DNA from 3 places in the Nocardioides pakistanensis genome. Region 2 is predicted to be linked to each of the others. Evidence: riboswitches for the same ligand, from Rfam matches in the RefSeq annotation. Region 2 holds a riboswitch; each other region holds the start of a gene.

Region 1 (18,352 bases), on a different contig from region 2:
GGGCGCCTTCCCGGGTACCTCTGCCTGGAGTCCACCGATCTAGATTGCGATCTACATCGGCAGCCTCCAGGCCGCGGAACCCGAAACCCGGGATCCGCGGCCTTTTTGATTCTCGCAAACCAGCGACTTCTCACAAGGAGGTGACAGATGAGTATCAGCGTCCTCGACCCACAGGTCGGCGTCGACGAGGAGCAGCTTCCCTGCCGCAGGGAGAACCCCGAGCTGTTCTTCGCCGAGAGCCCCGCCGACGTGGAGACCGCCAAGGCCCTCTGCCTGGACTGCCCGGCCCGCACCGAGTGCCTCGCCGGCGCCCTCGACCGGAGGGAGCCCTGGGGGGTCTGGGGTGGCGAGCTGTTCCTGCACGGAGCGGTGATCCCCCGGAAGCGTCCCCGTGGCCGACCGCGCAAGAACGAGGTGGCCGCCTGAGCCCGACCACCCGCACCAGCAGCACCGCAGCACCAGCAGCACCGACAACCACCACCGAGAGACAACGGAGTCTTGAGATGCAGTACCTCCACGAAGAGCTCGCCCGAGCTCAGATGGCCGACCGCCTCGAAGAGGCCAGGGCCCAGCGCCGCGGGCAGCAGCTTGCCAGGGCGAAGCGGAAGGCCCAGCGGGCCGAGCGCCACTCCCTGCAGGCCCGCCTCGCGCTCCTGCGTTCGCTGTAGGCAGCGCACCGCACACCTGCAGCACGCCCGAGCCAACACGTCCGAGAAAGCGACTACAGACCCATGACGACCACACCGAAGCGGAGCACCAAGATGAACTTGCTCAACGAAGATCTCGCCCGAGCCCAGATAGCCCAGCGCCTGGGGGAGGCGCAGGACCTGCGGCTGGGACACCAGATTGCTCGGGCACGCCGCCTCTCGCGCCGGGCCGAGCGGGCGGCGCAGCAGGCGCGCCTGGCACTGGCTCGCTCCTTGTGAGCCGGTGAGCCCCTCCCAGGGGGCGACACCTCACCGGGCCCCCGGCAGCCGAAGGACGGCTGCCGGGGGCCCGGCCGTGTGCGTAGGGTGTGACCGTGCCCGCCACCTGCGACCTCTGCGGCACCACCGTGCCACAGGACCACCCGCCGCTGACCTGGACCAGTGCGCTCGAGCACGGTCGCTGGAAGTACTTCTGCGAGTCCTGCTCGCGGGAGAACCTGCGCGCGATCGAGGGCAAGCTCGACAGCGAGTGGTGGTAGCCGGCCTCCGGGCTCAGGCCGGCTCGGCGAAGCCGGGCAGGGACTCCTCGAGCAGCCGCCGGAACGGCGCCTCGGCCTCGAGCTGGCACATCACGCCCACCCCGCCGAGCCACACCCGGTGGATGAGCAGGTACGACGGCGGCAGGTTCAGCTTCAGGCTGAGCGTGTAGCCGGGTTCACGGGGGTTGTTCAGCCGGGTGAACTGCTCACGCATCCACTCCCGGGAGAACCGGAACGTCTCGTGGCGCGCCGGCTCGATGAACGGGGCGAGGAAGTCGCGGAGCTCGTCGGGGTCGACGACGATCCTGGGCTTGATGAAGCCCTCCTCGCGCAGCTGCTCCACGACGCGCGCGTAGTCGTCCTGCAGCGCGATCCGCATCAGGGTGCCGATCGCCAGGGGCAAGCCCTTCTCGGGGAGCCGGGCGACCGCGCCGAAGTCGAGGACGCCCAGCCGGCCGAGGCCACCGCCCTCGGCAGGAAGGACCCGGAAGTTGCCGGGGTGCGGGTCGGCGTGCAGCATCCCGGTGCGTGCCGGGCCGGAGAACAGGAACCGGACGTACAGCTCGCCGTAGTGGTCGCGCTCCTCCTGCGTGCCCTCGGCGACCATCCTGGCCAGCGAGGCCGGGCTCTCCAGCCACTCGCTGACCAGCACCCGGCTGCTCCCGGCGACGACGTCGGGGATGAAGAAGTGCGGGTCGTCGGCGAACTCCACGGCGAACCGGTGCTGGGCGTCGGCCTCGAGCTCGTAGTCGAGCTCCTCGGCGACCCGGGACTGCAGCTCCTCGACCAGCGGCTTGATGTCGATCCCGGGGACCACCGACCCGAACGTCCGGGCCAGTCGGCCGAGCTGCCGGAGGTCGGAGGTCAGCGCCTCCTCGGCGCCGGGGTACTGCACCTTCACGGCGACCTCGCGGCCGTCGTGCCACCGGCCGCGGTGCACCTGCCCGATGGAGGCGGCGGCGGCCGGGTTGTCGTCGAACTCGACGAGCTTCTTGCGCCAGGACGCCCCGAGCTCCTTGGCGAGTACCTGGTGCACGGTGGCGGCCGCCATCGGCGGCGCGGAGTCCTGCAGCCGGGTGAGGTGGGCGCGGTACGGCGCGGCGAGGTCCTCGGGGAGCGCGGACTCGAGGATGGACAGGGCCTGGCCGACCTTCATCGCCCCACCCTTGAGGTCGCCGAGCGTGCGGAACAGCTGCTCGGCGGTGCGCTGCTGGACGTCGCTCATGACGGCCTCGGCGGGTGCGCCACCCAGCCGCTTGCCGACCCCCATCGCGGTGCGGCCGGCGAACCCGAGCGGCAGTGCGGCCAGACGGGCCGTGCGCGCGGCGGCCTTGCGGGGGAGCTCGGTCATGTCCCCATTGTCGCGTACGACGCCAAGCCCGCGTCGCGCCGCTCAGGCCCACCCGCAGCCGCAGGCGGGATGCCGCGGCCAGCAGTCGGTCTCCAGGCAGGTGAGGTGGGGGTCGAGGCGTACGGTCGTCGAGGACGTCGCCGGGGTCCGGCCCTCGGCGTGGGAGACCAGCTCCCGGGCCGCCCAGGCCGCCGCGAGGGTGGCCAGGGCGGGATCCACCGGCTCGGGGAGCGTGTCGTCGCGCGGCCGGACGACCACGGCGGCGTACTGCTTCACCAGCAGCGGCCAGGCGGGGTCGGTGTCGGTGTGGTGCGCGTCGATGCAGCGCAGGCACGCCGTGGTGCCGGGTGCGACGAACGGTCCGACCACGGCGTGGCCCTCGACGAGCCGCAGCAGCAGGTGCGGGGTGCCTGCCCGCAGCCACGGGTCCAGCAGGTCCCGGTCGGGTTCGCCGACCGCGACCAGCAGGCCGACCGTGCCGTCGGCGACGACCTCCCGATCCTCGTTGCCGCGACCGGGGCCGGCGGCTCGCATGTCGTACGGCACGCCGGCCAGGCGCAGCAGCTCGGTCACCGACTCGCCGACGGTCCCGACCTCGCAACCGCCGGAGAGCATGACCTGGACCCGGCAGGCCGCCCGCCGGGCCAGCAGCGTGGCCGTCTCGTCGCCGGCCTCGGCGGCCGCAGCGGCGACACCGGTGCGCGACGGCGCCCCGGACCCGGCCGCGTCGCGGAGGGGCATCAGCGGGAGCAGCCGGTCGGTGTCGACGAGCAGCCCGCTGCGTGAGAGCAGGTCGAGGGTGCCGGGGTCGGACGACCTCGGGTCGGCCGTCGGGGCCGGGCTGCGCAGCGCGTCGAGCAGCTCCCGGGTCGCCGGGGTGTCGGGGAGGACCACGGCTCGTGCGGGGTCGAGGCCGACCTGCAGGGAGGTGGCGTCACGGCGCAGCACGTGCACGCCGGGGCGGAACGTGAGGTGGCCGGTCGTCACGGCGCCGGCGGCAGGACGGGGGCAGTGGGTGGGCACCCCACCGAGGGTGCCGCAGACCGGGCAAGGACGTCGGCGGCCGTCCACAGCCCCCGGCGCGGGCAACGGTCAGGGACCGCAGACGCAGCGACGGCGGGCCCGTGCGGGTCCCGCCGTCGACGTCGGTCGAGTGGGCTCGGCTCAGGCCTTGCCGAGGATGCGGTTGAGGTTCGTGCCGCAGACCGGGCAGACGGCCTTGGCCATCCGCGTGCCCTTGTCGTTGACCTTGACCTCGCCCTCGGCCTCGCGCTTCTCCTTGCACTTCACGCAGTAGAACTCGCCGCTCCAGGTCTCCGCCATGACGGCCTCCCTTGCTGTGGTCGATCTGGTCGTCGCGGCGGTGGCTCGCGCGGACCCGCCGGGGCGCCGATTCGTCGGCAACCGTCTCGCACCCTACGACAGCGCGGGGCGCGATGTATGCAGGAGAGCCCGTGGTTGCGCGTGTCCGCGGCGAATGGATGCCGGAAATGCCCGCTTTGCACGTTTTCGGACGCTGCGTGCCGCGAGCGGCGGGCCGCGGTGTCGGCGTCGGTCGCGTCGGCGGGTCTCGCCGGACGGGTACGCCGGGCCGCCGGTGCCGGCTTGGGTAGTCTGCGCCGCATGCCGAACACCCCCCACCTGCGCGTCGAACGACCCTCCGACGGCGTCGTCCTGCTCACCCTCGACAACCCCGACCAGCGCAACGCGATGTCGGACGAGATGACCGCCTCCTGGGCCGCGACGGTCGAGGACCTGGCCGGGGACCGGTCGGTGCGCGCGGTGGTGGTCACCGGCGCCGGGTCGGCGTTCTGCTCCGGCGGCAACACGAGCTGGATCGCGAGTGAGCCCGACGCCACGGTGGACCAGCTGCGCACCCGGATGATCGCGTTCTACCGCGCGTGGCTGTCGATCCGCCGGCTCGAGGTGCCGACGATCGCCGCGGTCAACGGCCCGGCGATCGGCGCGGGGCTGTGCGTGGCGCTGGCCTGCGACATCCGCTACGCCGGAGCCCGGGCGAAGCTGGGTGCGCCGTTCGTGAAGCTGGGCATGCACCCGGGGATGGCTGCGACCTACCTGCTGCCCAACGTCGTCGGGGACGCCGCGGCCCGCGACCTGCTGCTCACCGGCCGGGTCGTCGACGCGGAGGAGTCGCTCCGGCTGGGGATGGTGTCGCGGGTGCTGCCCGACGACACCTTGCTCGCGGAGACGCTCGAGGTCGCGGCCGGCATCGCGGCCAGCGCCCCGATCCCGAGCCGCTACACCACGCTGGCCCTGCGCGGCGGCGGCCACGCCGACTTCGAGACCGCGCTGCAGTGGGAGGCGCTGGCCCAGCCGATCACGCTGGCCACCGCCGACCTGCAGGAGGGGATCCGGGCGGCGCAGGAGAAGCGCCCGCCCCGGTTCACCGGCGCCTGAGCTCGCCGAAGGTCCCGGCCAGCGTGGACCTGCCGACGGATCCCCGACCGACGCGGTGCCCGTCCGGTCAGGGCCCCGAGAGCGTCAGGTCGACGGCTGCGACCCTGCCTGAACCGTCGAGCGACAGCGCGACCGCGAAGTCGGAGAAGCAGTCGCGGTGCGTCTCGTCGGGTCGGATCCAGATCGTCTCCGCGGACCTCGCGGCCGCGTCCTGGTAGCGGCTGCACCCGACGATGCGAGGCGGCTCGGAGTCGAAGGTGACCTCGCCGCCGTCTCGGACCAGGAGCGTGATCGTCCGGAGCGGCGAGACCGGGCAGTCGCGGCCTTCGTAGGTCGACGAGGCTCTGGGGCAGCCGTCCCAGGTGCTCCGGCGGTCGGCGAGGTCGGCCGCGAACCGGGCCACCTGCTCGCCGGCGATCCGATAGCTGACCTCGCTGGCCCAGGGCACCTCGGTAGCAGTCCCCTCGGCATACGCGACGAGCGCCTGAGCAGCGGACGCCGCGTCTGCTCGGCTGTCGAACGCTGGGGTATCGGGCGCGTGGGTCGCCGGGGAGCCGGCTTCGCCGCCGGCGCTGCACGCGGTCAGCCCGGTCGACAACGCGAGCCCGGCCAGCACGAGCCGGGCGGGAGGGGTCGGCCTCATGCCCATGAGACGCCGGCACCGCCGAGAAGGTTGACCAGGACGTCAGAAGGCGCGTCGAAGGGCAGCAGGGGCGGCCGACTCGGCGCCGCGAGGGACCGCTCCGCGGCGCCGTCGGCCCACCGCCGGTCGGGGTCCGGGACCGGTCAGGTGACGATCAGAGAGGCCCTCGATCGAGCGGCACGGCGCTTGCCTTCCCCTTGCGAACGCCGGGCCCCTGGATGATCGAGGGCCTCTTCCGCGCTCACGCTAGGTGGCCCGCGCCACGGCGGTCAACACAGCACCGTCCACGGCTGTGGACAACGCTGTGGACAGGGTGTGGAGACTCGCGGAGGTGCTTGTGGAGCGCGCCGGAGCGCCGGTGCACAACACTGTGGGAGACACGCCCGGCAGTCGGGCTGTCAGGTGTCTGACCAGCGGAAATGGGGAGATACAGGCTGTGGACGAAAGAAAGTCGGGCGACCCGGTCGCCGCACTGCGCCGGATCGCCTTCCTCCTCGAGCGGACCCGCGCCGAGACCTACAAGGTTCGGGCGTTCCGCACTGCGGCGGCCACGCTGCTGGCGCTGTCGCCTGAGGAGCTGCGGGCCCGGGCCGAGCAGGGCACCCTGCGGGAGCTGTCCGGCATCGGTGCGTCGACGGAGAAGGTGGTCCGTGAGGCGCTCGCCGGCCAGACCCCGTCGTACCTGCAGAAGCTGGAGGAGACCGCGGGCCCGCTGGCCGAGGGCGGAGCGACGATGCGTGGCCTGCTGCGCGGTGACCTGCACACGCACTCGGACTGGTCCGACGGCGGGTCGCCGATCCAGGAGATGGCGATGACCGCGGTCGAGGTCGGCCACGAGTACGTCGCGCTGACCGACCACTCCCCGCGGCTGAAGGTGGCCAACGGGCTGTCTGCGGAGCGTCTCGCGCGCCAGCTCGACGTGGTGGCCGCGGTCAACGACCAGCTCGGCGGCCAGCTGCGGATGCTCACCGGCATCGAGGTCGACATCCTCGAGGACGGTGCCCTGGACCAGAGCGAGGAGATGCTCGGGCGGCTGGACGTGGTGGTCTCCTCGGTCCACTCCAAGCTGCGCATGGAGTCGGCCGCCATGACGCGCCGGATGGTGGCCGCCGTACAGCACCCGCGCACGAACGTGCTCGGCCACGCCACCGGACGGCTGGTCACCGGGGGAAGGGGGACCCGGCCGCAGAGCACCTTCGACGCCGAGGCGCTGTTCACCGCGTGCGCCCGGCACGACGTCGCGGTGGAGATCAACTCGCGGCCCGAGCGGGTCGACCCGCCCGACGAGCTCGTCGCGCTGGCGCTCGAGGCCGGCTGCCTGTTCGCGATCGACAGCGACGCCCACGCACCCGGACAGCTGGACTTCCTCGACCACGGGTGTGCGCGGGCCGAGGAACTCGGGGTGCCTCCGGAGCGGATCGTGAACACGTGGCCGGCAGAGGAGCTGCTGGCCTGGACGGCCGGGTAACCTGCATCACATGCCCACCCGTGCCCCCGATCCGCAGGGGCCCACCGTCGAGGTGCGACGCAGCCGCCGGCGCCGTCGCACGGTCTCGGCGTACCGGGAGGACGACCGCGTGGTCGTGATGATCCCGGCTCGGCTGAGCGCCAAGGAGGAGCGCGAGTGGGTCGCCACGATGATCGCCCGGCTGGAGAAGGCCGAGAAGCGGCGCCGGCCCAGTGACGCCGGCCTGAAGCGACGCGCGATGGAGCTCAGCGACCGCTACCTCGGCGGGCTCGCGCGGCCGGTGACCGTGCGCTGGGTGGACAACCAGAACAGCCGGTGGGGTTCGTGCACCCCGTCGGACCGCTCGATCAGACTGTCCACGCGGCTGAAGGGGATGCCGCCGTGGGTCATCGACTACGTGCTCGTGCACGAGCTCGCGCACCTGATCGAGGCCGGACACACGCCCGCGTTCTGGGCCTGGGTCGACCGCTATCCCAAGGCCGAGCGGGCCAAGGGGTTCCTCGAGGGCATCGCGGCCGCGACGCACCTGGGTCTGCAGGCCGAGCCGCCGGACTGCTCCGAGGAGGGTGCGGCGGAGATGATCGCCGACGACGAGATCGGCGCGGTCGCCCTGGAGTGAGGCTCAGGTGACCAGCCAGACCCGCCACATCGCGGCCGGGTCGGAGAGCGGGTCGCCGTGCACCAGCACGATGTCGGCCGGCCCGCCCTCGCGGATCACGCCGGCCTCCGGCTCGTCGAGCAGCGTCCCGCCGTTGCGGGTCGCCGCGGCGAGTGCCTGCCACGGCTCGAGGCCGGCGGTGACCAGGCACTCGATCTCCCAGGCCATCTGGTTCGCACGCAGCGAGCCGCCACCGAAGTCGGTGCCGGCCGCGATCAGCACGCCGGCCCGGGCGGCGAGCCGGATGCTCTCGTGGGCCCACTCGCGGCGCGCTGCGATCAGCGAGCGGCCCTCGGGGGAGGCGAACCGGGGGAGGTCGGTGGTGCGGGCGAAGGAGCGCCACGACTCGAGCACGGCCAGCGTCGAGACGACCGCGACGCCGTTGTCGGCCATCAGCCGGGCGACGTCGGCGTCGAGCTGGAAGCCGTGCTCGAGGGAGTCGACGCCGGCCTCCGCGCCGACCCGCGCGCCGGGAAGCACACCGGAGTGTGCGGTCACCTTCGCGCCCCGGGCATGCGCGGCCTCGACCACGGCGCGCACCTCGTCGACGGTGAAGGGCGCGGTGTCCTTGTCGGGGCCGTCGAGGTAGAGCTTGATGAAGTCCGCGCCGTCGTCGAGCTGACGCATCGTCGCGTCGAGCAGCGACCCGCCGTGCTCGACCTCGACGGCGAGCCCGGGCGGCAGCGAGCCGGTCCTGCCGACCCAGGAGCCGGCGGCGCGCACGTAGGGGTACTCGCGGTTGCCGGCCCACCGGTCACGTACGCCGAGCGCCAGCGCGCGCTCCCGCCCGTCGACGGGGTCTGTCTTCATCGGCGAGCCGACGTCGCGGGCCCACCGGACGCCTGCGGAACGCTGCAGCCGAGCGTTGTGCTCGGCGACACCGAGCAGCCGTTCGGCCGGGTCCAACCCGCGCTCGACCCAGTGCGCGCCGCCGGGCAGGGTCAGGTGGCTGTGGCTGTCGACCATGCCCGGCACGATCGTGCTGCCGGAGGCGTCGACCACCTCGACGTCCCGGCCCGGGTCCGGCTCGTCGCCGGTGGGCCGGATCCAGGAGATCCGGTCGTCCTCGACCAGGATGCTCACGCCCAGGCGCAGCTCCGGGCCGGTGCCGTCGGCGAGGGCGGCGTCGCGGTACAGGGTCCTGGTCGGGCTGCCGGGCATGCGGCCACTATGGCACGCGGGTCGCCCACCGGGCCCGAGCCAGTCGCACCAGCTCGTGCATGTCGGCGTCGTCGGTCGGCAGCGCGTCCCATGGCCACCAGCGCACGTCGAGCGACTCGTCGCTGACGGCGTGGCTCGTCCCCTCCGGCGCCACCGCCAGGAACCGGACGTCGAGGTGGTGCACGGTCCCGCGCGGGTCGCAGAACGGCACCGGGTGCGCGTTGAGCTGCACCGGCTGCGGGTCCAGGTCGAGGTCGCGCAGGCCGGACTCCTCCAACGCCTCCCGCAGTGCCGCGCCGGCCAGGGTGTCATCGGTGTCCTCGCAGTGCCCGCCCATCTGGAACCAGGCGCGGGCCTTGGCGTGCAGGGTGAGCAGCACCTGCGCACCGTCGGCGGAGAGGATCAGCGTGCTGGCGGTGAGGTGGTCGGGGAAGCAGGAGCGGTGCAGTCCGTCGGCGTGCGCCTCCAGGTGGGCGACGTAGCGGCGTCGTACCTGCTCCTGCGACTCGTCCGGGGGTGTCCAGGCGCGCAGCAGGGCCAGCGCGTCGTCGTGCAGCACGGGTCAGCGGTCGCCGTCGCCGGAGCCGTCGGCAGGGCCCTCGTCGGGACCGTCGTCCTTGGGCCGGGCACCGCTGTCGAGCAGCTCCGCGAGCGCGGCGTCGAACTCGGCGTCGGTGAGCGCCTCGGGCTCCTCGATGTTCTCCCGGAAGCCGAGCGGGTCGTCGAGGTCAGCCGAGGACGGCAGCAGGTCCGGGTGCGCCCACACGGCGTCGCGGGCCTGCTGGCCCTGGCGGGAGCGCAGGGAGCCCCACAGCGTCGAGGCGTCCCGGAGCCGGCGGGGGCGCAGCTCGAGGCCGACCAGGGCGGCGAAGGTCTGCTCGGCGGGACCACCCGCGGCCCGGCGTCGGCGCACCGCCTCCATCAGCTTCGCGGCGCTGGGCATCCGGTCGGCGGTCGCCTGGCCGACGACCTCGTCGACCCAGCCCTCGACCAGCGCCAGCGTCGTCTCCAGGCGGACCAGCGCGGCCTCCTGCGCGGGGGTCTTCTGCGGCTCGAACAGCCCGCCCTCCATGGCCTCCTGGATCGCGGCGGGGTTCATCGGGTCGATGTTGCGCATCGACTCCTCGATCTTGGAGATGTCGATGGTCATCCCGCGGCCGTAGTCCTCGACCGCGGCGAGCAGGTGGCCGCGCAGCCACGGCACGTGTGCGAACAGCCGCTGGTGGGCCGCCTCGCGCAGCGCGAGGTAGAGCAGCACGTCCTCGTCGGGCACGTCGAGGCCCTCGGAGAACGCCTTCACGTTCGCCGGCAGCAGCGCGGCCTTGCCGGCCGGGCCGAGCGGGAGACCGATGTCGGAGGCGGTGAGCACCTCACCGGCCAGCCCGCCGATCGCCTGACCGACCTGGGTGCCGAACATCGCCCCGCCGGCCTGGTTGAGCATCCCGAGCAGCGGCCCGGCCATCGTCCGCGCCTCCTCGGGGAGGGCGTTGCCCATCGCGGCGACCACGTGCTCGGCGACCGGCTCGACGAGCCGCTGCCAGACCTCGATCGTCTCCTCGACCCACTGGGCGCGGCTCCACACCGCCGACGTGGAGACACCCGACGGCAGGTCGGTGACCTCGTCGAGCCAGTGGTCGGCCAGCTGCAGGGCGTCGGCGGCGGCCGAGCGCTGGCGATCGGTCGGGGTCGGGTCGGGCTCCTGCGCGACGGTCTTGCGGGCGACGTCCTTGGCGAGGGTCCAGTTCACCGAACCCTCGTGCGGGGTCATCATCGCCTGCATCTGGCTCATCAGCATCGACAGGTCGGGCATGCCCGAGCCGCCGCCGGAGAACGCGCCTCCGAGCTGGGAGAAGAGCTGCTCGAACGGGGTGCCCTTGAACGGGTTGTTCTCGTCGCCAGGGCGCTCGTTCGGGTCGTTGGTCATGCCTCCCAACGTACTCGTGGGATCAACCTCTAGTCTCGGTGGTGTGAGCGAGATTCCGCCCGTCGTACGCCTGGTCGACATCCGTGACACCGCGCTGTCGGTGGACGAGGTGCTGGCCGCCGTCGCCGACGCCGCAGCCGGGGGCGTGACCCTGTTCGTGGGCGCGGTGCGCGACCACGACGAGAACAAGTCGGTGACCGGGCTGGAGTACTCCGCCCACCCGACCGCGCTCGACCAGCTCCGTGACGTCGCCGAGGAGGTGGCCCGGGAGTACGACGTCCTGGCCGTCGCCGCGGTGCACCGGGTCGGCGAGCTCGCGATCGGCGACGCGGCCGTCGTCGTCGCCACCGCCGCCGCCCACCGGGGCGAGGCGTTCGAGGCGTCGCGCGCACTGATCGACCGGCTCAAGCAGCGGGTGCCGATCTGGAAGCACCAGCTGTTCGCCGACGGCACCGACGAGTGGGTCGGCACCCCCTGACCGCCGCAGCAGCCGTGTTGCTGCCCGCTCCCGCGCCCGGCTCGGCCTAGCCTGGGCGCGTGGAGATCCTGCTCTGGCTCGCGCCCACCGGCGTCGTCGCGGTGGTGATGATGGCGTGGGCCGCCTGGGCGGGCCGGCCGCGCACCGAGCAGCAGGACCGGTCCGAGGCCGCCTACGAGCGGTTCGCCGCCGCGATCGCCAAGGACCACCCGGGCGCCCGACGGCCGCGCCCGCCGGTGGTCCGGGACCGCAGCACCGGGATCGCGATCCGGCCCTCGCGCAGCGGACGGCCCCCGGCCGGGGGCCCGTCGGAGCGGACCCGGCGCTCGGCGTAGTTGTCCCTGAGTGAGAAGGTGACCGCATGAGTCGCCGCACCGTGTCGAGCATTCTCGCCAGCGTGCTGCTGGCCGTGCTCTTCTACGTCGCGGCCTCCACGCCGGTGCCCTACATCACGATGAGCCCCGGCCCGACCGTCGACGTCCTCGCCGAGAACCGCGGCGAGGAGATCGTCCAGGTCGCCGGCCACGAACGCTACGACACCGAAGGCCGGCTCGAGCTGACCACGATCAAGCTGACCGGCCCGGACCAGGACGTGAACCTCGGTGAGGCCCTTGCGGCGTGGTTCGACCGGTCCCGGGCGGTTTACCCGCGGGAGGCGTTCTACGCACCCGAGGAGTCCGAGCAGGAGGTCGAGACCGAGAGCGCCGTACAGATGGTCAGCTCTCAGGACACGGCCGTGGCGGTGGCGCTGACCGAGCTCGGCTACGACCTCGACAAGATCACCGAGGTGCTCGCGGTGAACCCCGGCAGCCCCGCTGAGGGCAAGCTCGAGGTGCGCGACGAGATCCTGGCCGTCGACGGTGAGAAGGTCCGCAACGCCACGGACGTCGCCAAGCTGGTGCGCAGCACGCCCAAGGGCGAGAGTGCGAGCTTCCGGATCCGGCGTGGCAAGCAGGAGCTGACGGTGAGCGTCGAGCCGCGGCCCTCCGAGGACGACCCGGACATCCCGGTGGTAGGCATCGTCGTCGGGCCGAGCTACGACTTCCCCTTCGACGTGTCGGTGAACATCGACGACCGGATCGGCGGACCCAGTGCGGGGCTGATCTTCTCGCTCGGTGTCTACGACACCCTCACCCCCGGTGCGCTCACCGGCGGCGCTTCGGTCTCCGGCACGGGAACCATTGCCGAGGACGGAAGCGTTGGACCCATCGGAGGCATCCAGCAGAAGATCGTGGCCGCGGAGGCGTCCGGCGCCGAGCTGTTCTTCGTCCCGCCGGGCAACTGCGAGTCCGCGCTCGCGGTCGGGCTCGACGAGGAGGAGATGAGACTGGTGAAGGCGCCGACGATGCACAGCGCGGTCGAGTCCCTCCAGAAGTACGTCGAGAACCCCGACGCCGAGCTCCCGAGGTGTGAGTGAGCAGATGAGCGAACAGCAGCCCGGCCCTGACGCGGACGCACCCGAGGTCGACCCCGTCCTCGCGGCCGCGGTCCGCGAGATCGAGATGCACGCCGCCGAGGACGGCTGGGACCAGCCCTCACGTCTCTACGCCCTGGTGCCCACCGCCGACCTCGTCGCCCGCGAGCCGGCGCTGGCCGCGGCGATGGGGCTCGACGCCGCCACCGCGGCCGGGTCGCTGACCCCGGTCGAGCAGGACCACACCCCCGTCGACCGGTCGCTGGAGGAGGTGCTCCAGCAGATCATGTGGCCGGCCGAGGTGTTCGGCTGTGCTGCGGTGGTGGAGCGGTTCGTGCTCCCGCCCGAGGCGGACGCCGACATCCCCGAGGACGCCGATGCCGCCGAGGAGTTCGCGGCCAACCACCCGCTGCGGCAGGAGGTCCGGATCGTGGCAGGGGCCACCCGGGAGGGTGCGACGTACTGCGCGCTGCGGTTCCGCTCCCACGACGACGCCGCGTCGGTCGTCGAGAGCCCAGACCTGGTGCCGGGGCTCCTAGAGTTGTTGACCAGCACGCTCGAGAACTAGCCAGAGGACAGCAGTGAGCGGATTCTTCGACGAACCACCCCCGACCCGGCCGCGGCCGGCGGCCCCGACACCGCCGCCGGGACGTTCACGGGCGCTGATGCTCACCGGTCTGGTGCTCGTCGCCGCGTTCTTCCTGGTCTCGATCTTCACCGGCATCTGGACCGACCGGCTGTGGTTCCGCAGCGTCGACTACGGCTCGGTGTTCACCAAGATGCTCAGCACGCGCGTGGTGCTGTTCGCGTTCTTCGGGCTGCTGATGGCCGCGATCATCGCGGCGAACCTCTTCCTGGCCTACAGGTTCCGGCCGCTGTTCCGCCCGGCCTCGCTTGAGCAGGCCAGCCTCGACCGGTACCGCGAGGTGGTCGAGCCGCTGCGGCGCTGGCTGCTGCTCGCGGTCAGCCTCGTGTTCGGTCTGTTCGCCGGCGCCTCCGGTGCTGGTCAGTGGCGTGAGTTCCTGCTGTGGCGCAACTCCACGGAGTTCGGGCAGACCGACGCGCAGTTCGACAAGGACATCAGCTTCTACGTCTTCGACCTGCCCTGGCTGCACTACCTGGTCGGCTTCGCGATGACCGCGACGGCGCTGAGCCTGGTGGTCGCCGTGGTGATGCACTACCTGTACGGCGGCATCCGGCTGCAGGACAAGCACGACCGGATGTCCGGGGCCGCGCAGGTGCAGGTTTCTGTGCTCGCCGGGCTGTTCGTGCTGTTCAAGGCCGTCGACTACTGGCTGGACCGCTACGACATCACCTCCGACGCCTCGGGCCTGATCACCGGTGTCACCTACACCGACGACAACGCCGTGCTGCCGTCGAAGGAGATCCTGACCTTCATCGCGCTGATCTGTGCGGTGCTGTTCTTCGCAAACGTCTTCCGCCGCACGTGGATGCTGCCGTCGGTGGGCCTGGCCCTGCTCGTGCTGTCGGCGGTGCTGCTCGGTGCGGTGTGGCCGGGTGTCGTGCAGCAGTTCCAGGTCTCCCCGTCGGAGCCGGACAAGGAGCGGCCCTACATCCAGCGCAACATCGAGGCCACCCGCGCGGCGTACGACATCGACGACGTCGAGATCACGCCCTACAGCGCGAACGTCTCGGTGAGCACCGAACAGCTGCGCGAGGACGCCCAGTCGATCCCGGGCATCCGGCTGCTGGATCCCTCGCTGGTCTCGGAGACCTTCGAGCAGCTCCAGCAGGTGCGTGGTTACTACAGCGTGAGCAACGTGCTCGACGTGGATCGGTACCCGGTCAGCGGCGAGCTCCGCGACCTGGTACTCGCCGTACGCGAGCTGAACCAGGAGGGCCTGCCCGAGGACCAGCGGAACTGGGCGAACCTGCACACCGTCTACACCCACGGCTACGGCATGATCGCCGCCTACGGCAACCAGCGGACCGCGGAGGGACAGCCGGTCAGCAACGACGGCGAGCCGGTGTGGGCCGAGCGCGACATCCCGCCGGTCGGTGACCTGACCCAGCTCACCGAGGACGGCTACCAGCCGCGGATCTACTTCGGCGAGAACAGTCCGCTGTACTCGATCGTCGGCCGCCCCGACGGCGCGGACCCGATCGAGTTCGACGTCCCCGAGGGGGAGGGCGAGGGCAGCGCGGCGGAGAACAACACCTACGACGGCGAGGCGGGTGTGCCGGTCGGCAACCTGTTCAACAAGCTGCTGTACTCGATCAAGTTCAGTGAGCCGAACATCGTGTTGTCCAACCGGGTCAACGAGAACTCCAAGATCATCTACGACCGCGAGCCGCGGACCCGGGTGCAGAAGGTGGCGCCGTGGCTGACCGTCGACGGCGACTCCTATCCCGCGGTCGTGGACGGCCGTGTCGTGTGGATCCTCGACGCGTACACCACCACGGACCGCTACCCGATGTCGGAGAAGAAGTCGCTCTCGGAGATGACCCGGGACAGCCTGCAGCCGCAGACCGCCTACGCGACGCTACCCACCGACGAGATCAACTACATCCGCAACTCGGTCAAGGCGGTCGTGGACGCGTACGACGGCACCGTCACGCTTTATGAGTGGGACGAGCAGGACCCGATCCTCAAGGCGTGGTCCTCGGCGTTCCCGGACGTGGTCGAGCCCAAGGACTCGATCCCCGACGAGCTGCGTGCGCACATGCGCTATCCCGAGGACCTGTTCAAGGTGCAGCGCAACATCCTGGCCACCTACCACGTCACGAACCCGAGCATCTTCTACGAAGGCAGTGACCAGTGGGAGGTCCCGGAGGACCCGACCAAGAAGACGCAGAACCAGCCGCCCTACCGGCTGTCGGTGCGCACGCCGGGCAGCGAGGAGCCGGTGTTCTCGCTGACCAGCGTCTACGTGCCGAAGAACCGGCAGAACCTCGCGGCGTTCATCTCCGTCGACGCCGATGCGGCCCAGGACGACTACGGCAGCATCCGGGTGCTCAGGCTCCCGGGCAGCACCCAGATCCCCGGCCCGTCGCAGATCGCCAACCAGTTCGGTGCCGACCAGGAGATCCAGGACGCGCGACTGGCGTTCACCAGGACCAACTCGAAGGTGATCGACGGCAACCTGCTGACGCTGCCCGTGGGCGACGGGCTGCTCTACGTGCAGCCGCTCTACACGCAACGCGAGTCCGGCGAGGGTCGCTATCCGGTGCTGCGCTACGTGCTCGCCTCCTTCGGCAAGGAGGTCGGCATCGGCACCAGCCTGACCGCGGCGCTCGACGACGTGCTCGGCGAGATCGACCCGTCCAACGAGCCGGTCGAGCCCGGCGACGGCGAACCCGCGCCGCCCGACGACGGTGAGCCGGCGGCCCCGGGCGATGTCACCTCGCTGCTCGAGCAGGCCGAGGAGGCGTTCACCGAGGCTGAGCGGGCGCTGCAGGACGGAGACCTCGCGGCGTACGCCGAGGCCACCGAGCGTGCCCGGCAGCTCGTCGCCGACGCGCTCGAGGCGGCCGGGGTCACCGAGGCTCCTGCTGACGAAGGCGCCGCGGCCGAGGACTCCGCTGGGGGGTGACCGGCGCCACAGCCCTCGATTTGGAGTCGGTGCTGACCGTCCCGTAAGGTTGTGTTCACCGACGCGGGGTGGAGCAGCTCGGTAGCTCGCTGGGCTCATAACCCAGAGGTCGCAGGTTCAAATCCTGCCCCCGCTACTGAAAACTGGCCCGTGACCTGCGGAAACGCAGGTCACGGGCCACTCGTCATTTGAGCCATTCCGGCTTGTGTCGCGCTTTCGTGACCCAGAAACCCCGTTGGTCGCGAAGCGAGGCGCGGCCCGACGGGGCCCGAGTGACGACGCGGTCCATAGCCAGCGAACCGAGGCGTGACCGGAATGGCGCCGATGTCTCGGGCCGTTGGAGGCGCGGCGGACTTAGCCCGCGCGGGATCAGATGTCGTAGTTCTCGTCAGGCTCTCGTTGTCTTCCAACCTCTTCCATTGCCTGGTCAGAGCGGGCCCGGCGATGGCCGATCCGCACACTGACAGCCCTGCAGCAAGCGGGGCGGAGGTCTCCGCGGGTTCGCCCTATCGGTCGCGGGAGTGGGAGGCGCTAGTGTGTGGGCGCCAGTCGTACTCCACTCGTGGAGTCAGGGAACCCGGTGAGATTCCGGGACTGACGCGCAGCGGTGAGGGTGACGGGCGAGGCAACACGCCACTGGAGCGATGCTCTGGGAAGGTGCCTCGCACCGGTTGATCCCGAGTCCGAAGACCTGCTGGCACTGGTGACAACCGTCGCCAGGTCGTACGTGGACTCCGCGACAGGGTCCCTGACCAGATAGGTCCTGGCAGTGTCAGCCTCCCGCACTCGCGCCGACCGGTGTCCTGGCGCCCTCCGGCCGTGGCGGGCTGCGGACGGCCTTCTCGTACGGCTTCGGCTGATCGGGGGCAGGGTTCCCGCGAGAGCGCTGAGGTCGCTCGTCGAGGTCGCTGAGGAGTACGGCGACGGACGCGTGCACACGACGTCGCGGGCGAATCTTCAGGTGCGCGCCTTCCCCGGCTTCGAAGGCCGGTTGTCATCCGAGGCGCTCGCCGCCCTCGAGCGAACGGGCCTCCTGCCGAGCAGGACCCATGAACTGGTCCGCAATGTGATGGTGTCGCCGCAAACCGGTTTGGCCGGGGGTCGCGCCGACCTCCGAGCGGTTGCACGTGAGCTGGACGACCGGTTGTGCGCTGACCCGGATCTCGCGGCTCTGTCGGGCCGGTTCCTGTTCGTGCTCGACGACGGACGCGGCGATCTACTGGCTCGCAGCTGCGACCTGGGGCTGGTCGCGCTGGACTCGACCTGGGCTCAGCTACGGATCGGGACCGGGTGGGGGGCGACCGTGGAGCTCGCGGAGGCGGCAGGGCGGATCGCGGAGCTGGCGCATGAGTTCGTCGTATGCCGAGGGCGCGGGCCGGGCGCGGCCTGGCACGTGTCGGAGCTGGCCGAGGCCCTCGCCGTACCGAGAGCGACCGATCCAGGCCTCCCTGACCCGGCGGAACCGTTGCCATTCGGGGCAGTGCCCGGTGGGCGTCATGTCGAGGTTTCCGAGACCGGTCTCGACCAACAGGTCATCGAAGACCTGACCGCAGCAGTCGATCACGTGATTGTCACACCGTGGCGTGGCGTGCTCATTCCCGAGGAGAGCAGATGACCAACCTGCGCAGGCCAACGCGCCACTACGAGTACGTCGACTCCGGACCCGCCATCTATGTCGACTCCTTCGCCACCATCCGGCGAGAGGCCGACCTGCGGGCCGTGCCGGCCGATGCCGAGAAGCTCGCCGTCCGCATGATCCACGGCAGCGGGCAGGTCGACCTCGCTGATGACTTGATCGTGCATCCGCAGATGGTGTCGACTGCCCGGGCCGCGCTGGAGTCGGGCGCGCCGATCCTGTGCGATGCGACCATGGTCGCGACCGGCGTCACCCGGAGCCGACTGCCGAAGGACAACGACGTCGTCTGCCTGCTCAACGACCCGCGGGTGCCCGGGCTGGCCCGCGAGTGGCGTACCACCCGTACCGCCGCCGCCGTCTCACTGTGGGGGCCGCGACTAGACGGTGCCGTTGTCGCCATCGGCAACGCTCCGACTGCACTGTTCCACCTACTGGAGATGATTCTCGACGGGGGCCCACGA
Region 2 (4,445 bases):
CGTCGCCGATGACGATGATTGCCGGCGGGCGTACCTTTTCGGTCTCGGTCGCCTTTTCGAGCTGACCCAAGCTCGTGTGGATGACGCGTTCGCTCGCCAGGGATCCGTCCGTGACGATTGCCGCGGGCTGGCCGGCGTCGCGTCCGCCATCGATGAGGGCCTGGGCTATGGCACCGGCGTTTTGGACGGCCATCATCAAGACGATCGTGCCTCGTGATGCGGCCAGGGCGCCCCAATTGACGAGGCTGTCAGGGTGGCGCGGCGGTAGGTGACCTGAGACGACGGTGAAGTCGTGGACGACCCCTCGGTGCGTGACGGGGATCCCCGCCAGCGCTGGTACCGAGAGGGATGAGGAGAGGCCGGGGATGACACGGACCGGGACTCCCGCTTGGTGCAGGTCAAGCACCTCCTCGAACCCTCGACCGAAGACGTAGCTGTCACCTCCCTTGAGGCGGACGACCCTCTTTCCGGCTCGTGCCCGGTCGAGCAGGACGGCGTTGATGTCTTCCTGGGCGGTGAACCTGCTGCGCGGGAACTTGGCGACGTCGATGAGCTCCACATCGGGAGCGAGCCCCGCAAGCAACTCATGAGGCACCAGCCGATCGGTCACGACGACATCCGCGCCGAGCAGTGCCTTGAGGCCAGCGATCGTGATGAGGTCCGGGTCGCCTGGACCGGCGCCGACGAGGGTGACTCCGGCGAACGGGGCTGGGTCCAGGCAAAGGGCGCGGTCAGGCATGAGCGTCATTGTCCAAGCCACGTGAGGCCATCGTCGATGCGGGCCACGGCCCCGTTGGGGACGTCGACCCACGCTGCCTCGTGTGGCTTCATGCCTTGGAGATACGCGACGGCTGACCGGATCGCGTCCCCGTGCGACACCAGGACGGATACGCAGCCGCGGTCGAGGTCGCCGAGCACAGCACCCATGCGGTCGTACACGTCCATGAGCGACTCGCCACCCGCGAGCGGCTGCGTCGGGTCCGACCAGTCGAAGGTCTCCGCTGCGGCCCAGGTCTCCTCGTACGTTCGGCCCTCGAGGTCACCCAGATGTTGCTCGCGCAGGCGGAGGTCCGACTCCGGAGTCAGCTGCAGCCGGCGGCCGATGACCGCAGCGGTCTCGGCCGCGCGGGTCAGGTCGCTGCAGATGAGCCGAGCCGCGACCAGCCCCAGGCCAGCCAGGTCACTCGCGATCAACTCCGCCGCCGCCGCCGACTGGGTGCGCCCGAGGTCGGTCAGCGGCGGATGAGCGGTCTGCCCCTGCGTCAGGCGGCGTACGTTCCACTCCGACTGGCCGTGACGGACGAGGTAGACCGGGTGCGGCATGGGGGCGATTCTCCCGTAGGCTGCGAGACGCTCGTGGCGCAGGAACCCGGTGAGAGTCCGGGGCGGTTCCGCCACTGTGACGTCCGAAGGGACGCAGCCAGACACTGGCCGCGGGCTGATCCCACCGATCGACGGGGCGAGAACCCCGGAGGAGGAGCCCCGGCCCATGGCTGCGCGTACCCGCATCGCCCTGCTGTCGACGTCCGACACCGACCTGCTCTCGGCGCGCGCGAGCCGCGTCGACTACGCGTGGGCGAACCCGACCCGCAGCTCCGACGTCGAGCTCGCCGCTCTCGCCGGATCCGCCGACCTGGTCGTGGTCCGCCTGCTCGGTTCCCCGCACGACCTGTGGCCCGGGCTGTCCGCCGTGCGCGAGGACGGCACGCCGCTCGTGATCCTCGGGGGGGAGCAGGAGCCGAACGCCGAGCTCATGGAGCTGTCGACCGTCCCGGTGGGGACGGCCGCCGAGGCGCATCGCTACCTCGCCGAGGGCGGTCCGGCCAACCTGGCCCAGCTGCACGCCTTCCTCTCCGACACGGTGCTGCTGACCGGCGAGGGCTTCGAGCCACCGGCGACGGTGCCCGCGTGGGGGTACGCCGACCGGCCGTTCGCGCACGGCAGCGGGCTGCCACGCGTCGGGGTGCTCTACTACCGCGCCCACGAGGCCAGCGGCAACAACGCCTTCGCCCACGCCCTCGCCGACGCGGTCGACGCGACCGGCCGGGCCGTCGGGGTGCCGATCTTCGCCGGCTCGCTCCGCTCCGCGCCCGATGAGCTGTACGCCGCGCTCGGGACGCTCGACGCACTCGTCGTGACGGTCCTGGCGGCCGGCGGCAGCACCCCGGCGACGGCGAGCGCCGGCGGCGACGACGAGGCGTGGGACGTCGAGCGGATGGCCGCGCTCGACATCCCCGTGCTGCAGGGGCTGTGTCTCACCAACAGCCGCGCCGAGTGGGAGGCCTCCGACGACGGCATCAGCCCGCTCGACTACGCGAGCCAGATCGCGATCCCGGAATTCGACGGCCGGATCACCACGGCTCCGTTCTCGTTCAAGGAGATCGACGCCGACGGGCTGCCGTCGTACGTCGCCGACGCCGAGCGCTGCGCCCGCGTCGCCGGCATCGCGGTCAACCACGCCGTCCTGCGCCGGGTGCCCCCCGACGAGAAGCGGGTCGCGCTGATGCTGAGCGCCTACCCCACCAAGCATGCGCGGGTGGGGAACGCCGTCGGCCTGGACACCCCGGTCTCCGCGATCCGGCTGCTGCGCCGCCTGCGCGAGGAGGGGTACGACCTCGGGGCCGACAACCCCGTCCTGCCCCTCCTCGACCTCGCCGACGAGACCGAGGCCGGCGACGCGCTGATCCACGCGCTGATCGCCGCCGGCGGACAGGACGAGGAGTGGCTGACCAGCGCCCAGCTCACCGACGCACACGTGCGCATCGGCAAGGCGGCGTACGACGCCTGGACGGCCGACCTCCCGGCGCCGCTGCGCGATGCCATGGTCGAGGCGTGGGGCGAACCACCGGGCAACCTCTTCGTGAACGACGAGGGCGAGATCGTGCTCGCCACGCTGCAGGCCGGCAACGTGGTGATCCTGATCCAGCCCCCGCGCGGCTTCGGCGAGAACCCTGTCGCGATCTACCACGATCCGGACCTGGCACCGAGCCACCACTACCTCGCGGCCTACCGCTGGCTCGGCGCGGACGTCGACGCCGGTGGGTTCGGGGCGCACGCGGTGGTGCACCTGGGCAAGCACGGCTCGATGGAGTGGCTGCCGGGCAAGAACGCCGCCCTGTCCGCGGCGTGCGGGCCCGACGCCGCGATCGCGGACCTGCCGCTGATCTACCCGTTCCTGGTCAACGACCCGGGCGAGGGCGCGCAGGCCAAGCGCCGCGCGCACGCGACGATCGTGGACCACCTGGTGCCGCCGATGGCGCGTGCGGAGTCCTACGGCGACATCGCGCGGCTGGAGGGTCTGCTCGAGGAGTACGACAAGATCTCCGCGATGGATCCCGCCAAGCTGGCGGCCATCCGGGGTGAGATCTGGCAGCTCATGCACGCCGCCCAGTTGCACCGTGATCTCGGCCTGGAGGAGCGTCCGGACGACGAGGAGTTCGACGACTTCCTGCTCCACGTCGACGGCTGGCTGTGTGAGATCAAGGACGCGCAGATCCGCGACGGTCTCCACGTCCTGGGTGCGGCGCCGACGGGCGAGGCCCGGGTGAATCTGGTGCTGTCGATCTTGCGCGCCGCGCAGGTGTGGGGCGGGGTCGGCAACGCGGTCCCCGGCCTGCGCGCTGCGCTCGGTCTCAAGGATGGCGCCGATCTCCAGGCGGTCGACGAGACGGAGGCGCGGGCTCGGGCGCTGGTCGAGGCAATGGAGGGAGCCGGCTGGGACCCGACGGTCGCCGCAACGCTGCATGACTCGCCGGAGGTCCAGCAGGTGCTGAGGTTCGCGGCCGATCAGGTCGTCCCCCGTCTGGCCGGGACGACCGGCGAGCTTGACGCGGTCCTGCATGCCCTCGCCGGCGGGTTCGTGCCGGCCGGGCCCTCCGGCTCTCCCCTACGGGGTCTGGTCAATGTGCTGCCGACGGGCCGCAACTTCTACACCGTCGACCCTCGGGCCGTCCCGAGCAGGCTGGCCTGGCAGACCGGCCAGGCGATGGCGGACTCGCTGGTGCAGAAGTACCTCGACGAGACCGGCACCTACCCCACGTCGGTCGGGCTGTCGGTGTGGGGCACCAGCGCGATGCGGACCTCCGGGGACGACGTCGCCGAGGTCCTGGCCCTGCTCGGTGTGCGTCCTGAGTGGGACGCCGAGTCGCGCCGGGTCCGTGAACTGGTCGTCGTCCCGCTGGAGGAGCTCGGCCGACCGCGCATCGATGTCACCGTCCGGATCTCGGGTTTCTTCCGCGACGCGTTCCCCCACGTCGTGGCGATGCTCGACGACGCGGTGCGGATGGTGGCCGACCTCGACGAGCCGGCCGAGGCGAACTACGTGCGCGCCAACTATGCCGCCGACCTGGCCGAGCATGGCGACGCCCGGCGCGCCCGGACCCGGATCTTCGGGTCCAAGCCCGGGTCGTACGGCGCCGGCATCCTGCAGGTCATCGAGTCCGGCA
Region 3 (8,171 bases), on a different contig from region 2:
GCGGTTGGGTTGCCGGTCTGCCCGACGACGCCTTCGAGCACGACGGCCAGCTGACCAAGCGCGACCTGCGCGCCAGCGCTCTTGCCCGGCTCGCCCCGACCCCGCGCGAGCACCTGTGGGACGTCGGCGCCGGCGCCGGCTCGGTCGGGATCGAGTGGATGCGCGCCCACCCGTCCTGCACAACGACGGCAGTCGAGGCGGACGCCGACCGTGCCGCGCGGATCCGCCGCAACGCCACGAGTCTCGGCGTGCCGGGGCTCGAGGTCGTGCGCGGACAGGCCCCCGGCGCGCTCGGTGAGCTCCGCGCGCCGGACGCCATCTTCGTCGGCGGCGGCGCCACCCGCGACGGCGTGATCGACGCCTGCCTGGCGGCACTCCGACCGGGTGGCCGGCTCGTCGTGCACGGTGTGACGCTCGAGACCGAGACGCTGCTCGGTCGGCTCTACCGGGAGCACGGCGGCGAGCTATCCCGCATCGCCGTCGAGACTACGGCGCCGATCGGCTCTTTCACCGGGTGGACGCCCTCGCGCGTGGTCACCCAGTGGGCGCTCACCGTTTGACGGAGCGGTCGCGGGCCGCGTCGTAGAGGTAGGAGTCGCCGCCCTCGCGGGTCAGTGCCCAGCCGACCAGGATCACGGCTGCCTGGCGCAGCCCTGCCGCCTCCACGACGTCCGCAATGGTTGCCACCGTGCCCCGCATCAGCTGCTCCCCGGGCTGGCTGGCACGGTAGACGACGGCCACCGGGCAGTCCTCGCCGTACTCCGGTTCGACCTCGGCCATCAGCTCGCGCACCCGCGTGATCGCCAGATGCAGCACGAGCGTCGAGCGGGTCGCAGCGAACGCCGCCAGCGACTCGGACTCCGGCATCGCGGTGGAGCGGGCCTGGGTGCGGGTCAGCACCACCGACTGCGCCACCAGCGGCACCGTCAGCTCGCTGCCGACCAGCGCAGCGGCGGCAGCATAGGCGGGCACCCCGGGCGTCACCGACCAGGCAACCCCGGCAGCATCGAGCCGGCGGGTCTGCTCGTGCAGCGCGGAATAGAGCGACGGGTCGCCGGAGGTCAGCCGCACCACCGTCTGCCCCGCGCCGGCTGCGCCGACCATCCGCGCGACCATCGTGTCGAGGTCGAGGTCTTGGGTGTCGACGAGCTCTGCGCTCGGGTTGACGTGGGCGAGCACGTCGGGGTCGAGGTAGGTGCCGGGGTAGAGCACCAGGTCCGCCTGCGCCAGCAGGTGCGTCGCGCGCACGGTCAGCAGGTCGGCCGCGCCCGGTCCGGCGCCGACGAAGTGGACGGCAGCGCTCACCGCACATACCTCGGCGTCCACACGCCGGCGCGGCTCACCCGCGTGCTCTCGGCACCGACGATCAGCAGGCACTTCATGTCGATCGTCTCCGGGTCCAGGTCGGCCAGCGTCGTGACGGTCAGCGACTCCTGGTCGCGCCCGACGTCGCGCCCGACGATGACGACGGTCTCCGGCTTGCGGTGTTCCAGCAGGACGCGGTGGGCGGTGGCTATCTGCTCGGTCCGGGAGCGGGAGGCCGGGTTGTAGATCGCGAGTACGAGGTCGGCGTCGGCGACGGCGCGGAGGCGCCGTTCCACGACCTCCCACGGCTTGAGCCTGTCGGAGAGCGAGACGACGGCGAAGTCTGCCCCGATGGGCGCACCGGCACGGGCGGCCACCGCCTGAACGGCGCTGACCCCCGGCAGCACGCGGATCGGCACGCCCGCGTACGTCGGGTCCTCGGCAGCCTCGAAGACGGCTGCCGCCATCCCGAACACGCCAGCGTCGCCACCTGAGACGACCGCGACCCTCTCCCCCGCCTTGGCCAGGTCGAGCGCGACACGAGCGCGGTCGACCTCTACTGTGTTGCCCGATGCGTGGCGGGTCACCCCGGCACGCTGCGGGACGCGAGCCACGTACGGGGCATAGCCGACGACGTGGTCGACCTCGCCCAACGCCGCCGACACTTCTGGCGTGAGCCAGTCGTCGGGGCCGGGACCGAGGCCGACGACCAGGAGCTCAGCGGTCCGCTCGTCGTCCGTCGCGGCGGATCCACTCGGCTCCGCGTCGCGAGCGCGCAGCCGGTCGGCGGTCGGCCGGCTGGCGGTGTCGCCGGGGACCACGATCAGGGAGAAGTAGGGCACGGAGTCCGGGTCGACCTCGGCGACGGGCAGCCAACGCTCCTCGGGTTGGGACGCCCGCTCGACGTACCAGGCGCCGTCGAGCCGCCCGGATTGCGCCAGCGCTGAGCGCACGGCCGGGAACGTCCGGCCGAGCTTCATGATGACGGCGGCCTCGGTGTCGGCCAGCCGTCTCGCGAGCTCCGGCTCGGGCAGGGTTCCGGGGAGGACGGTCAGGACATCTGTCTGTCGAACCAGCGGGCCGGAGCTGCCAGAAATAGCCGCTGTCGCCGCCGCGAAGGCAGGCACGCCCGGCACCACCTCGGTCGGGTAGATCTCTTTGAACCGGTCGTGCAGGTACATCGACGAGCCGTAGAAGAGGGGGTCGCCTTCCGAAAGCAGGACTACGTCGCGACCCTCGTCGAGGTGAGCCGAGAGCCGTACCGCGCAGGACTCGTAGAAGTCGGCCATCGCCCCGACATACCCACCGGGATGGCCCGTGGTCCCGGTGGTGACCGGATAGCGCAGCTCCTCCTCGATCACCTCGGCCGGAATGACGCCGTCGGCAATGCGACGCGCGTGGGACTTCTTCTTCACGCCCGCGTGGTACGCGACGACGTCAGACGCGCCGATGATCCGGGCGGCCTTGAGCGTCATGAGCTCCGGGTCGCCGGGACCGATGCCGACGACCGTGAAACGGCCGGTCATTCTGCCTCCTGGGCGAGTGCGTTGAGCGCTGACGAGGTCATCGCCGATCCACCGCGACGGCCACGGACGGTGACGTAGGGGATGTCGACGCCGTGCTCGAAGTGGAAGTCGACGAGCGCCTGTTTGGACTCGGCCGCACCGATGAAGCCGACAGGGCAGCCAACGATCGCCGCAGGCCGCGGGCCACCGTCGAGAATCATCTCCAGCAAGTGAAACATCGCGGTCGGAGCGTTGCCGATCGCTACAACGGCACCGTCCAGCCGCGGCTCCCACAGCGACACGGCGGCGGCGGTACGGGTGGTGCGCCACTCGCGGGCCAGCCCGGGCACCCGCGGGTCGTTGAGCAGGCAGACGACGTCGTTGTCCTTCGGCAGTCGGCTCCGGGTAACGCCGGTCGCGACCATGGTCGCGTCGCACAGGATCGGCGCGCCCGACTCCAGCGCGGCCCGGGCAGTCGACACCATCTGCGGATGCACGATCAGGTCATCAGCGAGGTCGACCTGCCCGCTGCCGTGGATCATGCGGACGGCGAGCTTCTCGGCATCGGCCGGCACCGCCCGCAGGTCGGCCTCTCGCCGGATGGTGGCGAATGAGTCGACGTAGATGGCCGGCCCGGAGTCGACGTACTGGTAGCGGCGCGTTGGCCTGCGCAGGTCGGTCATCTGCTCTCCTCGGGAATGAGCACGCCACGCCACGGTGTGACAATCACGTGATCGACTGCTGCGGTCAGGTCTTCGATGGCTTGGCGGTCGAGACCGGTCTCGGAAACCTCGACATGACGCCCACCGGGCACCACCCCGAAGGGCAACGGTTCCGCCGGGTCAGGAAGGCCCGGATCGGGCGCTCGCGGTACGACGAGGGGCTCGGCCAGCTCCGACACGTGCCAGGCCGCGCCCGGCCCGCGCCCTCGGCGTACGACGAACTCATGCGCTAGCTCCGCGATCCGCCCTGCCGCCTCCGCGAGCGGCACGGTCGCGCCCCACTCGGTCCCGATCCGTAGCTGAACCCGGCTCGAGTCCAGCGCAACCAGCCCTAGATCGCAGCTGCGAGCAAGAAGGTCGCCGCGTCCGTCGTCGAGCACGAACAGGAACCGGCCGGGCAGGGCCGCGAGGTCCGGGTCAGCGCACAGCCGGTCGTCGAGCTCGCATGCAACTGCCCGGAGGTCGGCGCGACCACCCGCCAGGCCGGTTTGCGGGGACACCATCACATTGCGGGCCAGTTCATGGGTCCTGGTCGGCAGGAGGCCGGTTCGCTCGAGGGCGGCGAACGCCGCTGAAGACAGCCGGCCTTCGGAGCCGGGAAAGGCGCGCACCTGAAGGTTCGCCCGCGACGTCGTGTGCACGCGTCCGTCGCCGTACTCCTCTGCAACCTCGACGAGCGACCTCAGCGCTGTCGAGGGAACTCTGCCCCCGATCAGCCGAAGCCGGACGAGAAGTCCGTCGGCCGCCTGCCACGGTCGGAGGGCGCCGGGACACCGGTCGGCGCGAGTGCGGGAGGCTGACACTGCCAGGACCTATCTGGTCAGGGACCCTGTCGCGGAGTCCACGTACGACCTGGCGACGGTTGTCACCAGTGCCAGCAGGTCTTCGGACTCGGGATCAACCGGGGCGAGGCACCTTCCCAGAGCATCGCTCCAGTGGCGTGTTGCCTCGCCCGTCACCCTTACCGCTGCGCGTCAGTCCCGGAATCTCACCGGGTTCCCTGACTCCACGGGTGGAGTACGACTGGCGCCCACACACTAGCGCCTCCCACTCACGCGACCGATAGGGCGCCCGCGGAGACCTCCGCCCCGCTTTGCTGCAGGGCTGCCAGGGTGCGGATCCGTCATCGCCGGGACCGCTCTGACCAGGCAGTGAAAGATGTTGGAAGACGAGAGCCAACGAGAACCACGACATCTGATCCCGCGTGGGCTAAGTCAGCCGCCTCCAACGTCCCGAGACATCGGCGCCATTCCGGTCACGCCTCTGTTCGCTGGCCATGTTCCGCGTCTTCACCTGGACCCCGTCGGGCCGCGCCTCGTTTGGCGACCACCGGAGGTTTCTGGGTCACGAGAGCGTCACACAAGCCAGTATGGCTCAAATAGCGAGTGACCCGTGACCTGCGTTTCCGCGGGTCACGGGCCAGTTATCAGCAGCGGGGGCAGGATTTGAACCTCGCAGTGCTCTCCCGGACCCGTCTCTGCGCCAGCAAGGCGCTGAGCGTCTGCGACGAGCTGTCGATAGATGGCGTCGGAGATCTTGCGCTTGAGACAGCGCAGTGCCTCCAGGGGCTTCTTGCCTTCAGCCCGCTTGCGTCGGTAGTAGGCCCGGCCGTCGGTGTCGAGGCGCAACTGGGTGACCGCGGCGATGTGGGTCATGTGGTTCATCCGGCGGTTCCCCGCTCGCGACAGCCGGTGACGGTTCTGCTCCCCGGAGGACGCATCTAGTGGCGCGGTACCGGGCCAGGAGACGAACCGGTTGCGGTCAGCGAAGCGAGCAACGTCGCCGACGTCGCCCAGGATCCGTGCGGCCACCACGGGCCCGACGCCGTGGATGTCCGTCAGCGTCGAGCCGCGGGCGAGCACGATGGCCTTGAGCTCAGCGGTCCTTCTTGATCTTCGCCTCGACGGCGATCAGGTCGGCGAGCTCGTCGGCGGCGATGCGGCGGCGGGTCCTCCCGGCGACGTCACGCGGCCGGACCGACGCAAGCATGGCCTTGGCCTGGGCCGGTGGTGATGTCCCGTTTGGCCTGTCCTGGCAGGAGTTCAGCCGACAGAGCCTGCAGCCGGTCGACCGTTTGGACTCGACGTCGGGTCAGGGCTTCTCTTCCGTCGGTGAGCATCCGCAGCGCCTCGAGCTCGCCGTCGACCTGCAGCACCCGCAGGGTCTTGGTGCGAAACTTCAGAGGGGATGGTGGCCTCTGCTCACTTCGATTCCGGGATCTCGGAGACCTGCGCAGGTTCCTCGGCCTTGCGGCTCGCCACCAGGCTTGTGATGGTGGTCAGCGTCAAGACTGCGACGATCACGCCGAGGGACCACAGTGTGGGTATCTCGGGGACTGAGGGCCACTGCATGTGTGCCCAGTGCAGCGCGAGCTTGGCACCGATGAAGGCGAGGATCGCCGCGAGTCCGTAGCCGAGGTGTACGAGCTTGCTGAGTGCACCCTCCAACACGAAGTACAGGGCACGTAGCCCGAGGAGTGCGAACGCGTTCGTCGCGAAGACCAGGAACGGGTCGCCGGTGATCCCGTACACCGCGGGAACCGAGTCGACCGCGAAGACGATGTCGGTCGCCAAGACCGCGACGACCACCAGCGCGAACGGGGTGAGAGCACGGCGCCCGTCTATCCGGCCGAACATCCGCGGACCCTCGTAGTCGGCGGTCACCGGCATGAACCGGCGAACGAACCGCACGCTGCGAATGTGCTCCACCTCCACGACGTGTCCAGCGCCGGTGAGGGTGTCCTTCAGGATCTTGACGGCAGTCACCACCAGGATCAGCCCGAAGACCAAGAACATCCAGTCGAACCTCGCGAGCGCCGCAGCACCGAGCGCGATGAAGATCGCGCGCAGGACGAGAGCCCCGATGATCCCGTAGAGCAGCACCCGCTGCTGCAACGCCCGAGGCACCGCGAAGGCACCCAGCAGAAGCATGAACACAAACAGGTTGTCGACACTGAGCGACTTCTCGACCAGGTACCCGGTGAGGTACTCCAAGCCGCGGTCCGTGCCGAAGGCCCACCAAATGTAAGCGCCGAAGGCCAACGGCAGCGCGACGTAGAACGCCGACCAACCGATCGCCTCCCTCATGGAGACCTCGTGCGGCCGACGGGTGATGACGAAGTCGAGGGCCAGCAGCACAATCACCGCACCGACGGTCACCACCCACAGAGTCGGGGTCGCGACTGAAACCAGGGTGGGCTGGAGGGGGTCGGCGGGCGCGGCGTAAAGCACGGGTCTCCTTGGTGCACGTCTCCGGGATGATGGACCCACCAGGGGTACCCACGTGACGTATTGAGCATTCGCCGCCCACGTTGTGGGGGCGGTTGCCCGCGTGCACGGGCACGTATCTGCCAACCCCATGTTTTCGGGGCTCTGGCGCGGAGCTTCCCTCGTAGGTGATTGGCGCAGGCCTTTGGCTTCCGTCGCGCGTTCGGATCACCCCGCCGGGGTAACAACGAGGGCAATGCAGCAGCCCAAACGTGAAACGAGCGCGAGAACGGAGCACCCCCGATGGCTACCAACCGGAAGGCCGGAACGCGGGCGCCCGGTGCCCTGCAGGAGTTCTTGCACAGCGAGGCCGCCGGCGGCATCGCTGTGGTGATCGGGACACTCATCGCAGTGGCGTGGGCCAATAGCCCTGCCGCGGAGTCCTACACCTCGTTCTGGGGGCACTACCTCACGTTGGGGTGGGGCGAGGCCGCATTGACGGAGAATCTGCAGCACTGGGTGAACGACGGCCTGATGGCGATCTTCTTCTTCGTTGTTGGGTTGGAGATCAAGCGCGAGCTCGCCGTCGGTGAGCTGCGAGATCGCCGTGCCGCAGCCCTGCCCGCTGCCGCAGCGCTCGGCGGGGTCGTCGTCCCAGCGCTGATCTTCCTGACGCTGGCCCGTGGGGAGGCCGCGGCGGGATGGGGCATCCCGATGGCTACCGACATCGCGTTTGCCGTCGGTGTCCTCGCGCTGCTCGGCGACCGAGTGCCGGCCGGCGCCAAACTGTTGCTGTTGTCGGTGGCCATCGTCGATGACATCATCGCGATCGTTGTCATCGCGACCGTCTACACCGACACGGTCTCGCTTGCATGGCTCGGTGGTGCGGCCGCCGGGCTCGGCGCGGTGCTTGTACTGCGGTCGCTCAGAGTGCACGCCATCTCGCCATACGTCCTCGTCGGCATCGTGGTGTGGGTGGCGACGCTGGAATCCGGTGTCCACGCCACGATCGCCGGCGTCGCCCTCGGGCTGCTCACCCCAGCCGGGGAGATCGCCGGCCGAAGCGTGCTGAACACCCTCGAGCATCGGCTCCACCCCTGGTCGGCGTTCGTGATCGTGCCCCTGTTCGCGGTGGCCAACGCCGGCGTCGATTTCGGCGGTGGACTACTCGGCGAGGCCGTCGGCAGACCTGGGCCATCGCTCTCGGCCTGGTGGTTGGAAAAATCGCAGGCATCGGCACAGCCGTGTGGCTAGCGGTCCGCACGGGGTTCGGACGACTGCCAGCAGGCGTCACGCCGCTGCACGTACTCGCCGTCGCCGCCGTGGCCGGCATCGGCTTCACTGTCTCGCTGTTCATCGCCGACCTCGCCTATGACGACCCCGCGCTGACTGAGACCGCCAAGGTCGGCATCTTCGCCGGCTCGGTGCTGGCC

What was found. Region 2 has a riboswitch for cobalamin ahead of cobN (cobaltochelatase subunit CobN). Riboswitches for the same ligand answer to the same signal wherever they lie in the genome.
Region 1: another riboswitch for cobalamin. It lies ahead of ACYVIH_RS02975 (nitrite reductase); the one in region 2 lies ahead of cobN (cobaltochelatase subunit CobN).
Region 3: another riboswitch for cobalamin. It lies ahead of ACYVIH_RS02925 (nitrite reductase); the one in region 2 lies ahead of cobN (cobaltochelatase subunit CobN).

The regions. Positions count from the first base shown of each region.
Region 1 covers NZ_BAAGUV010000007.1:4,275-22,626, reverse strand. The annotation lists gene ACYVIH_RS03080 (hypothetical protein) at 1-43, shown strand, start outside; gene ACYVIH_RS03075 (WhiB family transcriptional regulator) at 148-426, shown strand; gene ACYVIH_RS03070 (hypothetical protein) at 504-668, shown strand; gene ACYVIH_RS03065 (hypothetical protein) at 732-926, shown strand; gene ACYVIH_RS03060 (hypothetical protein) at 1,022-1,186, shown strand; gene ACYVIH_RS03055 (ABC1 kinase family protein) at 1,200-2,537, opposite strand; gene ACYVIH_RS03050 (hypothetical protein) at 2,580-3,560, opposite strand; gene ACYVIH_RS03045 (DUF5679 domain-containing protein) at 3,702-3,860, opposite strand; gene ACYVIH_RS03040 (enoyl-CoA hydratase/isomerase family protein) at 4,161-4,955, shown strand; gene ACYVIH_RS03035 (hypothetical protein) at 5,023-5,598, opposite strand; gene ACYVIH_RS03030 (PHP domain-containing protein) at 6,035-7,066, shown strand; gene ACYVIH_RS03025 (M48 metallopeptidase family protein) at 7,077-7,685, shown strand; gene ACYVIH_RS03020 (amidohydrolase family protein) at 7,689-8,885, opposite strand; gene ACYVIH_RS03015 (NUDIX hydrolase) at 8,893-9,444, opposite strand; gene ACYVIH_RS03010 (zinc-dependent metalloprotease) at 9,448-10,809, opposite strand; gene ACYVIH_RS03005 (molybdenum cofactor biosynthesis protein MoaE) at 10,853-11,287, shown strand; gene ACYVIH_RS03000 (hypothetical protein) at 11,347-11,622, shown strand; gene ACYVIH_RS02995 (YlbL family protein) at 11,649-12,704, shown strand; gene ACYVIH_RS02990 (PPA1309 family protein) at 12,709-13,269, shown strand; gene ACYVIH_RS02985 (UPF0182 family membrane protein) at 13,283-16,255, shown strand; tRNA gene ACYVIH_RS02980 (tRNA-Met) at 16,318-16,391, shown strand; cobalamin riboswitch at 16,785-16,968, shown strand; gene ACYVIH_RS02975 (nitrite reductase) at 17,025-17,870, shown strand; gene ACYVIH_RS02970 (precorrin-8X methylmutase) at 17,867-18,352, shown strand, end outside.
Region 2 covers NZ_BAAGUV010000051.1:15,570-20,014, forward strand. The annotation lists gene cobA (uroporphyrinogen-III C-methyltransferase) at 1-739, opposite strand, end outside; gene ACYVIH_RS17445 (histidine phosphatase family protein) at 745-1,323, opposite strand; cobalamin riboswitch at 1,323-1,450, shown strand; partial or broken gene cobN (cobaltochelatase subunit CobN) at 1,490-4,445, shown strand, end outside.
Region 3 covers NZ_BAAGUV010000006.1:627-8,797, forward strand. The annotation lists partial or broken gene cbiE (precorrin-6y C5,15-methyltransferase (decarboxylating) subunit CbiE) at 1-560, shown strand, start outside; gene cobM (precorrin-4 C(11)-methyltransferase) at 550-1,305, opposite strand; gene cobJ (precorrin-3B C(17)-methyltransferase) at 1,302-2,831, opposite strand; gene ACYVIH_RS02920 (precorrin-8X methylmutase) at 2,828-3,493, opposite strand; gene ACYVIH_RS02925 (nitrite reductase) at 3,490-4,335, opposite strand; cobalamin riboswitch at 4,392-4,575, opposite strand; gene ACYVIH_RS02930 (transposase) at 4,945-5,394, opposite strand; gene ACYVIH_RS02935 (TerC family protein) at 5,734-6,762, opposite strand; gene nhaA (Na+/H+ antiporter NhaA) at 7,042-7,992, shown strand; gene ACYVIH_RS02945 (Na+/H+ antiporter NhaA) at 7,950-8,171, shown strand, end outside.